DNA from 2 places in the Enterococcus sp. S86.2 genome. Region 1 is predicted to be linked to the other one. Evidence: riboswitches for the same ligand, from Rfam matches in the RefSeq annotation. Region 1 holds a riboswitch; the other holds the start of a gene.

Region 1 (6,994 bases):
AAGGTTCCCTCAGAATGGTTGGAAATCATTCGCAGAGTGTAAAGGCAGAAGGGAGCTTGACTGCGAGACTTACAAGTCGAGCAGGGACGAAAGTCGGGCTTAGTGATCCGGTGGTTCCGCATGGAAGGGCCATCGCTCAACGGATAAAAGCTACCCTGGGGATAACAGGCTTATCTCCCCCAAGAGTCCACATCGACGGGGAGGTTTGGCACCTCGATGTCGGCTCGTCGCATCCTGGGGCTGTAGTCGGTCCCAAGGGTTGGGCTGTTCGCCCATTAAAGCGGCACGCGAGCTGGGTTCAGAACGTCGTGAGACAGTTCGGTCCCTATCCGTCGCGGGCGTTGGAAATTTGAGAGGAGCTGTCCTTAGTACGAGAGGACCGGGATGGACTTACCGCTGGTGTACCAGTTGTCTCGCCAGAGGCATCGCTGGGTAGCTATGTAGGGAAGGGATAAACGCTGAAAGCATCTAAGTGTGAAGCCCACCTCAAGATGAGATTTCCCATTTCTTAAAGAAAGTAAGATCCCTGAGAGAAGATCAGGTAGATAGGTCAGGAGTGGAAGTACAGTGATGTATGGAGCGGACTGATACTAATCGATCGAGGGCTTAACCAAAGTAAAAGAAAACTCGGAAGAGTTTTGAAAAACTTCAAGATCCAGTTTTGAGTGAATGAAATTCACTTAATTAAATAGTGTGGTGGCGATAGCGAGAAGGATACACCTGTAACCATGCCGAACACAGAAGTTAAGCTTCTTAGCGCCGATTGTAGTGAAGGGTTTCCCTTTGTGAGAGTAGGACGTCGCCACGCGAACTTATGGGGGTTTAGCTCAGCTGGGAGAGCATCTGCCTTACAAGCAGAGGGTCAGCGGTTCGAACCCGTTAACCCCCATATGAGCCGTTAGCTCAGTTGGTAGAGCATCTGACTTTTAATCAGAGGGTCACAGGTTCGAGCCCTGTACGGCTCATAAGAAATATGCGGGTGTGGCGGAATTGGCAGACGCACCAGATTTAGGATCTGGCGCCTTACGGCGTGGGGGTTCAAGTCCCTTCACCCGCATAAAAGGCCGGCTTAGCTCAGTTGGTAGAGCATCTGATTTGTAATCAGAGGGTCGAGGGTTCAAGTCCTTTAGCCGGCATCAAAACCATGCGGAAATAGCTCAGTGGTAGAGCACCACCTTGCCAAGGTGGGGGTCGCGGGTTCGAACCCCGTTTTCCGCTTTACTTTAAAAAGTAAAAAAGCCGGGGTGGCGGAACTGGCAGACGCACAGGACTTAAAATCCTGCGGTGAGTGATCACCGTACCGGTTCGATTCCGGTCCTCGGCATTAGAAAGATGCGCCCATAGCTCAACTGGATAGAGTGTTTGACTACGGATCAAAAGGTTAGGGGTTCGACTCCTCTTGGGCGCGTAGTAATAATTTAACGGGAAGTAGCTCAGCTTGGTAGAGCACTTGGTTTGGGACCAAGGGGTCGCAGGTTCGAATCCTGTCTTCCCGATTTAAAAGAAATAAGGGGCCTTAGCTCAGCTGGGAGAGCGCCTGCTTTGCACGCAGGAGGTCAGCGGTTCGATCCCGCTAGGCTCCATATCATTTTAATAGTAATAATAAAGTGATTATTCGCGGTGTAGCTCAGCTGGCTAGAGCGTCCGGTTCATACCCGGGAGGTCGGGGGTTCGATCCCCTCCGCCGCGATTTTTTAGAGCCTGGACCTTTAGCTCAGTTGGTTAGAGCAGACGGCTCATAACCGTCCGGTCGTAGGTTCGAGTCCTACAAGGTCCATCCGTGGCATTGTAGATTTGATTTTTTTGGAGGATTACCCAAGTCCGGCTGAAGGGAACGGTCTTGAAAACCGTCAGGCGGGTAAAACCGTGCAAGGGTTCGAATCCCTTATCCTCCTTTGCTACAATTCTATATTTATGTAGAGAGTTAGTAAAACTTATATTATCGCGGGATGGAGCAGTCTGGTAGCTCGTCGGGCTCATAACCCGAAGGTCGTAGGTTCAAATCCTGCTCCCGCAATTTTAAAAACTAAATCCTGGTCCCGTAGTGTAGTGGTTATCACGCCTGCCTGTCACGCAGGAGATCGCGGGTTCGAGTCCCGTCGGGACCGCCATGCGGGTGTAGTTTAGTGGTAAAACCACAGCCTTCCAAGCTGTTGTCGCGAGTTCGATTCTCGTCACCCGCTTTTAGTTTTTAAATATGGGCCTATAGCTCAGCTGGTTAGAGCGCACGCCTGATAAGCGTGAGGTCGATGGTTCGAGTCCATTTAGGCCCATTACAAAATCAAAACATTTTTGGTTTTTGGGGAAGTACTCAAGTGGCTGAAGAGGCGCCCCTGCTAAGGGTGTAGGTCGGGAAACCGGCGCGAGGGTTCAAATCCCTCCTTCTCCGTTCTAGCTGGCCCGTTGGTCAAGTGGTTAAGACACCGCCCTTTCACGGCGGTAACACGGGTTCGAATCCCGTACGGGTCATTTTTTTTTTTTTTTTGGAGGATTACCCAAGTCCGGCTGAAGGGAACGGTCTTGAAAACCGTCAGGCGGGTAAAACCGTGCAAGGGTTCGAATCCCTTATCCTCCTTTGCTACAATTCTATATTTATGTAGAGAGTTAGTAAAACTTATATTATCGCGGGATGGAGCAGTCTGGTAGCTCGTCGGGCTCATAACCCGAAGGTCGTAGGTTCAAATCCTGCTCCCGCAATTATAAAACTAAACCCTGGTCCCGTAGTGTAGTGGTTATCACGCCTGCCTGTCACGCAGGAGATCGCGGGTTCGAGTCCCGTCGGGACCGTTTTGGCTCGGTAGCTCAGTTGGTAGAGCAATGGATTGAAGCTCCATGTGTCGGCAGTTCGATTCTGTCCCGCGCCATCTCTTTTTTAATGTATTTCATTGAAAAAGTTGTTTAGTTTTATATGGGCCTATAGCTCAGCTGGTTAGAGCGCACGCCTGATAAGCGTGAGGTCGATGGTTCGAGTCCATTTAGGCCCATTAATGATTGGTCCGTTGGTCAAGCGGTTAAGACACCGCCCTTTCACGGCGGTAACACGGGTTCGAATCCCGTACGGATCATGAGAAGATACGTCGTGTATCTTCTTTTTTTTGTTTTATTAGGAAATATAATAAAATAAGCGAGCTTTATCTGATTAAATCTGCTATACTACAAACGTTGCAAGTTCCCGAGAGGATTCGCACTGCGAAGATGCCTTGTAACCGAATATTATTAGGGGGAATCATCATGACAGAAAGACATTTATTTACTTCAGAATCTGTTTCTGAAGGACATCCAGATAAGGTGGCTGATCAAATCAGTGATGCAATCTTGGATGCAATTTTAGCGAAGGATCCAACTGCTCGTGTAGCATGTGAAACTTCAGTAACAACGGGTTTAGTTTTAGTGTTTGGTGAAATTTCGACATCGGCTTATGTAGATATTCAAAAAATCGTTCGAAATACGATTAAAGATATCGGTTATACACGCGCTAAATTTGGCTTTGATGGGGATACAGTTGCTGTTTTAGTAGCAATTGATGAACAATCACCTGATATTGCACAAGGCGTAGATGCCGCTTTGGAAAGTCGCGATAATAAAGATGCGATGATTGATGAGATTGGAGCAGGCGACCAAGGTTTAATGTTTGGTTTTGCTTGTGATGAAACACCAGAATTAATGCCATTGCCAATTTCTTTAAGTCATAAATTAGTTCGTCGTTTAGCAGAGCTACGTAAAAATGGTGAACTTAAATATTTACGTCCTGATGCAAAGTCGCAAGTGACGGTAGAATATGATGAAGCTGGTAAAGCTAAACGAATCGATACAGTCGTAATTAGCACACAGCACGATGATGCTGCTGACAACGCGACAATCCGTAAAGATGTGATTAAAAAAGTTATTGAACCAGTTATCCCAAGTGAATTATTAGATGAAGATACAAAATACTTTATCAATCCTACGGGACGCTTTGTAATTGGTGGGCCACAAGGAGATGCCGGGTTAACAGGTCGTAAAATTATTGTAGATACTTACGGGGGATATGCCCGTCATGGTGGCGGTGCTTTTTCTGGTAAAGATGCTACTAAAGTTGACCGTTCGGCTAGTTATGCTGCTCGTTATATTGCAAAAAATATTGTGGCGGCTAAACTTGCTAGCAAAGTTGAAGTACAATTGGCTTACGCAATCGGTGTAGCACAACCTGTTTCGATTTCAATTAATACTTTTGGAACTGGTACTGTCAGTGATGAAAAATTAATTGAAGCAATTCGTGAAAACTTTGATTTACGTCCAGCTGGCATTATTGAGATGTTGGACTTGCGTCGTCCGATTTATCGTCAGACAGCAGCTTATGGCCATTTTGGTCGGACTGATGTTGATTTACCATGGGAACACACGGATAAAGTAGACGCATTGCTAGCTAGTGTGAACGCATAATACTGATTGTTTACTTGATTTTTTTGGCCGCTATTGCTTAGGTGATAGCGGCTTTTCTTTGAGGAAAATAGCTTTTAAAAAAGAGATACGAAAATTTAAATGCAATTTTTTGCCAGTTGTTGTAAAAAGAGAGTTTAAGTTTAGTTGAGGAGGTTAAAAATGAAAAAAGAAACAAATGTTACGCTAGTTACGGTTGCTGTTTTTGTGGCAACATTTATGACAGCGGTGGAAGGAACAATCGTAACGACGGCTATGCCAACAATCGTCGGCTCATTACACGGCATTGAAATTATGAACTGGGTCTTTTCAATCTATTTATTAACCAATGCCATGTTAACACCGATTTATGGGAAATTAGCTGATAAAATCGGTCGTAAACCAATTTTCATTTTAGGAACCGTACTATTTATTATTGGTTCGGCGCTTTGTGGTCTATCTAATACGATGCTGACGTTGATTATTTCCAGAGCCATTCAAGGAATGGGAGCTGGCGCGATGATGCCAGTAGCATTGACGATTATTGGTGATTTGTATGATAAAGAAAAACGTGCGAAGGTGCTGGGGTTAAACAGTACTGCCTGGGGAATTGCCTCGGTAGTCGGTCCATTAGCTGGTGGCATTATCGTAGATACCATCGGTTGGCACTGGATTTTCTTTATTAATGTACCAATTGGAATTATTTTGATTATTTTAATTTGGCTTTATTTGGTAGAAGAAAAAGTAAGGCATCAGCAAAAGAAGATGGATATTTTTGGTAGTCTATCTTTAATGGGTCTGTTATTAGCACTATTGTTAGCTTTCCAGTTTTTAGGTGATGAAGGTTTATCTGTTAAAGTTATTGTTTTAGCAATTGTAGCAGTTGCAGCAGGGATTTTGTTTGTTTATGCAGAAAAGCGCGCAGAAGATCCCGTTATCTCGTTACACTTATTCACACAGCCTTTATTTGTGGTGGTGAACTTAGTAGCAGCGCTAGCTAGTGGCTTTTTAATTGGGGTAGATGTTTATATTCCGATGTGGATGCAAGGTGTGCTGGGACTTTCGGCTGGAATTGGCGGACTTGTTTTGGCACCATTGTCGTTATTGTGGTTAGTGGGTTCGTTTTTGGCAGGACGTTGGATGGCAACGATTGCGGTTAAACGGGTGTTGCTTCGAGGAATAATCATAACGCTTTTTGGGGCGGTTTGTTTGGTCGTGGTGCCCCAACACACAAATTGGCTTTGGTTTTTTGCTATCTCAACCATTCTCGGTATTGGTTTGGGGGCGGTGACGGTGACCTGTACGGTTAGTGCGCAAAGTAGCGTTTTGCCGGAACAGATGGGGGTAGCCACTTCTTTTAATACGTTAGCGCGGACGATTGGCCAAACGATTATGGTCTCTGTTTTTGGTATCTTATTAAATGGGATTACTGCAGCTAAGTTGCAAAGTGTGACAGTGGCAAATAAAAATGATGTCATGAATCAATTGGTAAATCCTCAGACAGCAAAACTTTTGGCATCGGGTTTACGGGAAACATTGCGGGGGATTCTTTTTGCTAGTTTACATGGTGTCTATTTGGCGGGGGCTATTTTAATTGTTGCGGCTTTGGTTTTGACCCTATTTTTGAAAAAGTCTGATACAATGGAATGAAGAAGAATTTTAGCGGGGCGTTTGTCTGCCAGATAAGAGGATGTAATTTTATTAAATTGCTTTAGAAATTTATCCCAAGCCTCTCCAAGGACAGCCAGGCGTTATCATTTTGGAAAACGAGACATTGAAAAGTCGAGGTGGCAAAAGTTGGCATTTATACAAGCAAATATTTATTCAAATGTTTTAAATTTAGACGTAGGATTGAATTTAATCTTACCGCAAAGTAGCGCACGGTTAACGCGAGACAAAAAAGACGATGTGCCGGTTTTATATCTGTTACACGGTATGGGCGGGAATGAGACAGCGTGGATGCGCCGCAGCAGTATCGAACGCTATGTACGGGAAAGTGAGATCGCAGTGGTGATGCCTACGACGGAACTAGGATTTTATACAGATACCCGTTATGACATGCAGTATTGGACTTTTATTTCAGAAGAATTACCAGATATTTTACATGAATTATTTCCACAACTAACAACCAAGAAAGAAAAAACATTTGCGGCCGGTCTTTCAATGGGAGGCTATGGTGCGATTAAATTAGGGTTGCGTTGTCCGGATAAATTTGCCGCTGTTGCTAGCCTTTCTGGTGCTTTAGCTTTGGCTAGCGATCCTGAAGTGTTATTACAATCAGGTAGCCAAGCCTATTGGGAAGGCGTTTTTGGTCCCGTTGAAAAAATGAAGGGCTCTGAAAACGATCCGATTCACCTTTTAACTACAGTAGCACCAGAAGTAGCACCTAAACTATTTGTTTGCTGCGGGACAGAGGACTTTTTGTATCAAAGTAACCAATACTTTGTTCAAAAAGCGCAAGCAGCTGGTTTTTTCATTACCTATGAAGAAGGACCAGGAGCGCATACGTGGGATTTTTGGGATGAATGGATTCAAAAAGTTTTGCAATGGTTACCTGTTGAGATTTAACTAGTAAAAAGCTGTTTGTTTTATAAAG
Region 2 (6,994 bases), 280 kb from region 1:
GTTTTCAATATTTGGGGACCAAAAATCTTATCCAAAGCCATTACAGAACTTTTTAATGGTTTAATTAAAAAATATCAAGGTACCGGCGGCATCAACTTTGATAAAATCGGTCAAATTTTACTCTTCATGTTAGGTTTGTACTTAGTAGCTGCACTATTTGGTGTGATGCAAGGTTGGATTATGTCCACGGTCACGCAAAAAGTTACCTATCGTATGCGTAAAGAAATTTCTGAGAAAATCAACCGGATGCCAATGAATTACTTTGAAAGCCGGACAACTGGTGAAGTTTTATCCCGTATCACAAATGATGTGGATACGCTGGGACAATCTTTAAACCAATCGGTTACGCAGTTGATTACGTCAACTTTTACTATTATTGGTGTAATCATCATGATGTTATCGATCTCTGTTAAAATGACTGGTATCTCTATTTTGATCGTACCCATTTCGTTACTCCTAATTATGGTTGTCGTAAAATACTCACAAAAATATTTTGCTACGCAACAAAAATATTTAGGTAAAATTAATGGTCAAGTAGAAGAAACTGTCGGTGGTTACAATATTGTTCATCTATTTAACGATGAAGAAAATGCGTTGAATGAATTCAAAGAACAAAATGACATTCTTTTTAAATCTGCTTGGAAATCACAATTTCTTTCAGGTTTGATGCAACCGATTATGAACTTTGTTGGTAACTTAGGTTATGTTGCAGTCGCGATTATCGGGGGTATCTTGGCGTATAACGGTACAATTACCGTTGGGGATATTCAAGCGTTTATCCAATACGTTCGTAACTTGACACAACCTATTGCCCAATTGGCACAAGTTTCGAATATGCTGCAATCTATGGCAGCCGCAGCTGAACGTGTTTTTGAATTCTTAGGTGAAGAAGAAGAAGCACAAACAGTCGAAAATCCAGTGAAGATCGGTAAAGTTAAAGGTGAAGTGGACTTTGAACATGTACACTTTGGTTACACACCAGATAAAATCATCATTAACGATTTCAGCAGTCATGTTGATCCTGGGCAAACTGTTGCCATTGTTGGACCAACTGGTGCTGGTAAAACAACAATGGTCAAATTGTTGATGCGTTTTTACGATGTGAATTCAGGTGCCATTAAAATTGATGGGCATGATATTCGCGATTTCAATCGTGCCGACTTACGGGAAAATATCGGGATGGTCCTACAAGATACGTGGTTGTTTAAAGGAACCATTATGGACAACTTACGTTATGGGAACTTAGATGCAACAGATGAAGAAGTTTACGCAGCAGCAAAAGCAGCTCATGTTCATCACTTTATTGAAACATTGCCTGGTGGCTACAACATGGAGTTAAACGAAGAATCTTCTAACATCTCCCAAGGACAAAAACAATTGTTAACCATTGCCCGAGCAATCTTAGCCGATAAACCAATTTTGATTTTAGATGAAGCGACATCTTCTGTTGATACACGGACAGAAGTCTTAATTCAAAATGCTATGAACAATTTAATGGCCGGACGAACTTCCTTTGTTATCGCCCACCGCTTATCGACAATTAAAGATGCCGATAAAATTCTTTACATGCAAGATGGGGATATCAAAGAACAAGGTACCCACGAAGAATTATTAGCCAAAGGTGGCTACTACGCACAACTTTACAATTCTCAATTTGAAGAGTTGGCAGGCTAGATTAAAATTTATTTAGAAATACAATGACGCCCCACACTTAACTTAATTGTTTAAGTGTGGGACGTTTTTTTATGACAAGGATCGTTTAAATCAATTTTTCTAAAATGATTTATAAAACACGAAACAAAATTTAGCGTTAGTATAGTTAATCAGGAAAGTGATGACTAGAATAAAATAATCACGAAAGTTCAGAAAATAAGTCTACAAAATTATTTGGTATAATAAAATAGTACAAAATACTGATGAATAGAGAGAAAATATGAAGACTGCAATTGTTTACACGACAAAACAGGGGACGACAAAACAAGTTGCCACACAACTTGCTGCAAAGATTCCTGATGCTGTTGCACTCCCTTTAAAAGGAACTGATTTCAATGAATTGAAAATGTATCAGACAATCATTATCGGCTCGCCTGTAACTGCCGGCATGATTAGTAAAGAAATGAAAACTTTTATGACAACCTATCAAGAAGAATTGAAACAATATAGACTGGGATTATTTCTTTGTGGGCTACAGCCAGAAAAGGCGACAGAAGTTTTTGAGCAAAATTTTCCTACAGAATTATTACAACACGCCACTATAAAAACATTTGTGGGTGGTATTTATGATCCGAAACAATGTCCTTTTTTTAGTAGACTTATTATAAAAAAGGTAGCGGGATTAACCAATTATACTAATCTGCTTAAGCATGAAAAAATTGACGAATTAGCTAAGATATTTAGTTAAGTCTGCAATCGAATATTGTTAAAAAAAATTTAAAAAATTTATGTTATACTGAACTCATCTATCACGAGAAGCTGAGAGAACAGGCTCTATGATGCTTCAGCAACCTGCTAAAAGCAAGGTGCTCCATCCTGCCCAAAGGAAAGATAGGAGGAATTTAAGATGAAAAAAAGATTTACAGGACAGTATGCAACGTATTTGAAAATTGTCGCATGTGGTGGCCCGAAGTGTTTTGCTGAAGCCATGGCTTTTCATCACCTTAAGGAAAAGTATCAGCATTTAACGATTGATCCCGCTGATATAGTTGCGATTAAAGAACAAATGGCAGAAGAAAAAGAAGAAGGAAAACGAGAACTTGAACAAATGAAGGCGCGGCTACTTCAACCGGAGAAAAGTGCTAACAATTTTCTCTCAAGTAATAACAGAACGCCAATTCCGCCAGAGCATTTGCCGGATAATGTAGTTCCCTTTAGACCTAGAAAATAAAGCAATCTATCAAAAAAGTTCAAAAAGACATGGATTTTAGTCTTTTTGAACTTTTTTATTTTCATCTTCAGTGACAACTTGCCGAATTAATGCCAATAATTCCTCCATAATTGGCGTTACGATACTGCTGTTGCGATGGACGAGAGAAATCAGAAATTGCGGCTGTGTTAAATCCGATAAGTCAATCGTTACTAAGTTATCATCAGGACTAACGGCAAGTTCAGCTAAAAAGCCGATTCCCATGCCAGACTTAATCATACCTTTTAAGATATCCAAATCATCACTTTGATAAATAATTTTTGGATCTGTGTTACTACTTTTGCTTAAGCGAGCAAAGGCATGGTGATGTACATATTGTTCACTTAGTAATAAAAATTTTTCATCCCCCAAGTCAGCGAAAGCTACTGTTTTCTTGGTAGCTAGTGGGTGTGTTGGTGCAGCCACAATCTTGAATTTTTTCTTAGTTAAGATTTCGGTATTTAAAGAATCTTCATGAATGGCATCTAAAGAGCCGATTAAGCCAACATCCAGACGGCCTAATTTGATTTGGCGTAATAAGTTTTCAGAACCTTCTCGTTGAATAATGAGATGGGGAAGGATATCTGCTTGTAAAAGTTTCGGAGATAATTTTGGAAAATAATAATTGCCGATAATCGGTGGCAATCCCAAAGGCAATTTTTTTGCCGTGAAATGTGTCATCTCTTGTTTGGCAATTCGCAACTCCCGCAAAATACTATTTACATGTAATAAAAATTGGCGACCGGCTGAGGTCAAGGTGATATTTTTGTGAGCCTGATTGCGATTGACCAAACTGACATTTAGCTCAGTTTCTAAGCGTTTAACGGCATAAGTAATCGTCGGTTGGCTAACATGGTAAAAGTCGGCTACTTTAGAATAATTTTTTTCTAAAGCTAGGCGTTGAAAGTATTCTAAGTCACGAATATTCATGATAAAGCCTCCTATTTGCTTGGAATGGATAGTTCTTGATAGTCTTATCATATAAATTAAATTTATCATAACTGCAGCTTTTGACTATAGCAAGGAATAAGGATTAACCTTGTCATTGTCAACGAGGGATAACCGCAAAATTAAGAGGAGGCTTTCAAAATGAAAGGTATGGAAATTTTAAACAATCCATTTTTAAACAAAGGAACAGCTTTTACTAAAGTTGAGCGTGAAAAATTAGGTTTAACTGGGATGCTGCCAAGTCGTATTCAAACGCTAGAAGAGCAAGCAGTTCAAACTTATGCACAATATTTAAGTAAACCTAGTGATTTGGAAAAGCGGATTTTTCTAATGAACATTTTTAATACGAACCGCACATTGTTTTACAAATTGATGGGACAACATATCGTGGAATTTATGCCAATTGTTTACGATCCAACGGTGGCAGATTCGATTGAACAATACAATGAATTATTCGTTGAACCTCAAGATGCAGCTTTTTTATCGATTGATGCACCAGAAGATATCGAAGCAAGTTTAAAAAATGCTGCTGCAGGCCGCGATATTCGCTTAATCGTTGTAACGGATGCAGAAGGTATTTTGGGCATGGGAGATTGGGGTGTCAATGGTGTGGATATCGCCATTGGTAAATTAATGGTTTACACCGCCGCTGCAGGAATTGATCCAAGCCAAGTATTACCTGTTTCGTTAGATGCGGGAACAAATAATGAAAAATTGTTAAACGATCCTTTGTATCTTGGCAATAAACACCAACGGATTTATGGTGAAAAATATATGGATTTTGTTGATAAATTTGTTCAGGCCGCTACAAAATTATTTCCAGAACTGTTGTTACACTGGGAAGATTTTGGCCGTAGCAATGCTGCCACAATTTTAGAAAAATACCAAGATAAAATCACAACCTTTAACGATGATATTCAAGGTACTGGTATTGTGGTTTTGGCAGGTGTTTTAGGAGCGATGAATATTTCCCAAGAAAAATTAAGCGATCAAATTTTTCTAACCTTTGGTGCTGGTACGGCCGGTGTTGGAATTGCCAACCAATTGTTAGATGAGCTAATGCGGGCAGGTTTAAGTGAAGAACAAGCGCGTGCCCGTTTTTATTTGGTGGATAAACAAGGTCTATTATTTGAAGATACAGCTGATTTAACCAATGGACAAAAAGCTTTTGCCCGTAAACGGAGTGAATTTTCTACTGATTTGGATTTAACCAATTTAGAAAATGTGGTGAAGGCTATTCACCCTACGGTTATGATTGGAACTTCCACACAACCAGGTGCTTTTACCGAAAGTATTGTGAAAGAAATGGCTGCTCACACCAAACGTCCAGTTATTTTTCCATTATCAAATCCAACAAAATTAGCTGAAGCAACTGCAGCAGACTTGATTAAATGGACGGATGGGAAAGCCTTAATTGGAACTGGTATTCCAGCAAAAGACGTGGAATATAATGGTGTTACTTATCAAATTGGTCAAGCCAACAATGCACTAATGTATCCAGGTCTTGGTTTGGGGATCATCGCCTCTACCGCCAGTCGTGTAAATGGAGAAATGTTATCCCAAGCAAGTCATGCTTTAGGCGGAATCGTAGATACGACACGACCTGGCGCACCTGTTTTACCACCAGTAGCAAAATTAGCAGCATTTTCTGAAAAAATCGCCGAAGTAGTTGGTCAAAGTGTTTTAGATCAAAAACTAAATAAAGAAGAAATCAGCGACATTAAAACTGCTGTTAAAGCAACAAAATGGATTCCTGAATATTAAAAGAGAGAAGGGTTTATTGTGGTTTTCTTCCAATCTATTCAAAGTGTCATTAGCATTATTTTGATGATTGCTTTGGGCTATATTTTGAAAAGACAAGGTTGGTTTGACGAGAATTTTGGCAAAAATATTTCAGGACTAATTACAAAAGTAGCCCTGCCTGCTTCAATTTTTGTCTCGGTTTTAAAGTATTTAACTAAAGACAGTTTGATTTCTTTGTCAGGGAGTTTATTATTTCCCCTCTTAGGAGTTGTAATTGGCTATCTTATCGCGTATCTGTTAGTTAAAATTATGAAGATCCGGCCGGGACGACGAGGGATTTTTATGAATGCAGTGGTAAATGCCAACACGATATTTATTGGCTTACCATTAAACATCGCCCTTTTTGGGGAAAAAGCTTTGCCTTACTTTTTGGTTTATTATGTTACCAATACGGTGTCGACTTGGGCCTTTGGTGTGTTCTTAATTTCCAATGATGATCCAACGAAGGAAAAAGGTAGTAGTAAAGCAAAATTGAATTGGAAAAAGTTACTGCCACCACCTTTATTAGGCTTTATTGTGGCACTAATCTTTTTGATCTTTAGCATTCCAGTACCAAGTTTTATAAATGCAACGCTTGGTTACATTGGAGGTATCGTGACACCATTGTCGCTACTTTATATCGGGATTGTCTTATATGATGCTGGATTAAAAAGTATCCGCTTTGACCGCGATACCGTGGTTGCTTTAATTGGTCGCTTTGTTTTGTCACCGATTATTTTAATTGGATTAATCAGCTTGGGGTCTTCTATGTTTGGCATTCACTTGGTCAGCTTGCTGAAACAAACACTAGTCGTTCAATCGGCAACACCAATGTTAGCGGTCTTGCCAATTTTGGCAGCAGATGCCCATGGAGATGTTAAATACGCCACAAATCTAGTCACTACCAGTACCATCTTATTTGTTGTCGTTGTCCCAATTTTAATGACAATCGTGCAATATATCTAGTAAAAGTAAGATCATAAAGTTGAAATAAACTCAAACACAGCGCTATTTTTATGCTTGATTCAGGAGCAGTAAGAAGAGCTTGCGTGTTTGAGTTTTTTTGTTGTTAAAATAGACAGTTCAAATTCAATTATTAAATAATTATTTTATTTTTTGCTTTTATTTTAAAGGATAAGCTACAATGAAATTAAATAAAAAAATAAAGTGAATTGGAGGAGTAAAAAATGAGCGAGTACTATTATATTTTATCGCTATATAAGAATAAAAAACGCTATTTAACAAAACTTATTCTTTTATCTGCGCTTTTATTAGGCGTGGCAAGTTTTATTGCAGCACTGGATATATTTCGAATTAGTCCGTTTATCTGGTACGTAATTGCAATGGGGATTGTTTTATTCC

The links. A riboswitch is a leader RNA that binds a small molecule or an ion and turns the genes downstream of it on or off. The one in region 1 is predicted to bind S-adenosylmethionine.
Region 2: linked by a shared signal. The riboswitch ahead of AC6R0T_RS02820 (hypothetical protein) and the one ahead of metK (methionine adenosyltransferase) in region 1 are both predicted to bind S-adenosylmethionine.

The regions. Positions count from the first base shown of each region.
Region 1 covers NZ_CM206813.1:358,131-365,124, forward strand. Annotated here, with positions in the region: rRNA gene AC6R0T_RS01485 (23S ribosomal RNA) at 1-614, shown strand, start outside; rRNA gene rrf (5S ribosomal RNA) at 693-808, shown strand; tRNA gene AC6R0T_RS01495 (tRNA-Val) at 817-889, shown strand; tRNA gene AC6R0T_RS01500 (tRNA-Lys) at 893-965, shown strand; tRNA gene AC6R0T_RS01505 (tRNA-Leu) at 976-1,057, shown strand; tRNA gene AC6R0T_RS01510 (tRNA-Thr) at 1,064-1,136, shown strand; tRNA gene AC6R0T_RS01515 (tRNA-Gly) at 1,147-1,218, shown strand; tRNA gene AC6R0T_RS01520 (tRNA-Leu) at 1,239-1,324, shown strand; tRNA gene AC6R0T_RS01525 (tRNA-Arg) at 1,335-1,408, shown strand; tRNA gene AC6R0T_RS01530 (tRNA-Pro) at 1,423-1,496, shown strand; tRNA gene AC6R0T_RS01535 (tRNA-Ala) at 1,511-1,583, shown strand; tRNA gene AC6R0T_RS01540 (tRNA-Met) at 1,617-1,690, shown strand; tRNA gene AC6R0T_RS01545 (tRNA-Ile) at 1,704-1,777, shown strand; tRNA gene AC6R0T_RS01550 (tRNA-Ser) at 1,806-1,895, shown strand; tRNA gene AC6R0T_RS01555 (tRNA-Met) at 1,944-2,017, shown strand; tRNA gene AC6R0T_RS01560 (tRNA-Asp) at 2,036-2,111, shown strand; tRNA gene AC6R0T_RS01565 (tRNA-Gly) at 2,113-2,183, shown strand; tRNA gene AC6R0T_RS01570 (tRNA-Ile) at 2,200-2,273, shown strand; tRNA gene AC6R0T_RS01575 (tRNA-Ser) at 2,302-2,389, shown strand; tRNA gene AC6R0T_RS01580 (tRNA-Glu) at 2,398-2,469, shown strand; tRNA gene AC6R0T_RS01585 (tRNA-Ser) at 2,486-2,575, shown strand; tRNA gene AC6R0T_RS01590 (tRNA-Met) at 2,624-2,697, shown strand; tRNA gene AC6R0T_RS01595 (tRNA-Asp) at 2,715-2,787, shown strand; tRNA gene AC6R0T_RS01600 (tRNA-Phe) at 2,792-2,864, shown strand; tRNA gene AC6R0T_RS01605 (tRNA-Ile) at 2,911-2,984, shown strand; tRNA gene AC6R0T_RS01610 (tRNA-Glu) at 2,994-3,065, shown strand; SMK box riboswitch at 3,158-3,234, shown strand; gene metK (methionine adenosyltransferase) at 3,232-4,422, shown strand; gene AC6R0T_RS01620 (MDR family MFS transporter) at 4,582-6,048, shown strand; gene AC6R0T_RS01625 (alpha/beta hydrolase) at 6,196-6,966, shown strand.
Region 2 covers NZ_CM206813.1:633,574-640,567, forward strand. Annotated here, with positions in the region: gene AC6R0T_RS02810 (ABC transporter ATP-binding protein) at 1-1,674, shown strand, start outside; gene AC6R0T_RS02815 (flavodoxin domain-containing protein) at 1,934-2,401, shown strand; SAM riboswitch class I at 2,457-2,551, shown strand; gene AC6R0T_RS02820 (hypothetical protein) at 2,561-2,884, shown strand; gene AC6R0T_RS02825 (LysR family transcriptional regulator) at 2,921-3,832, opposite strand; gene AC6R0T_RS02830 (malolactic enzyme) at 3,992-5,614, shown strand; gene AC6R0T_RS02835 (AEC family transporter) at 5,633-6,598, shown strand; gene AC6R0T_RS02840 (hypothetical protein) at 6,820-6,994, shown strand, end outside.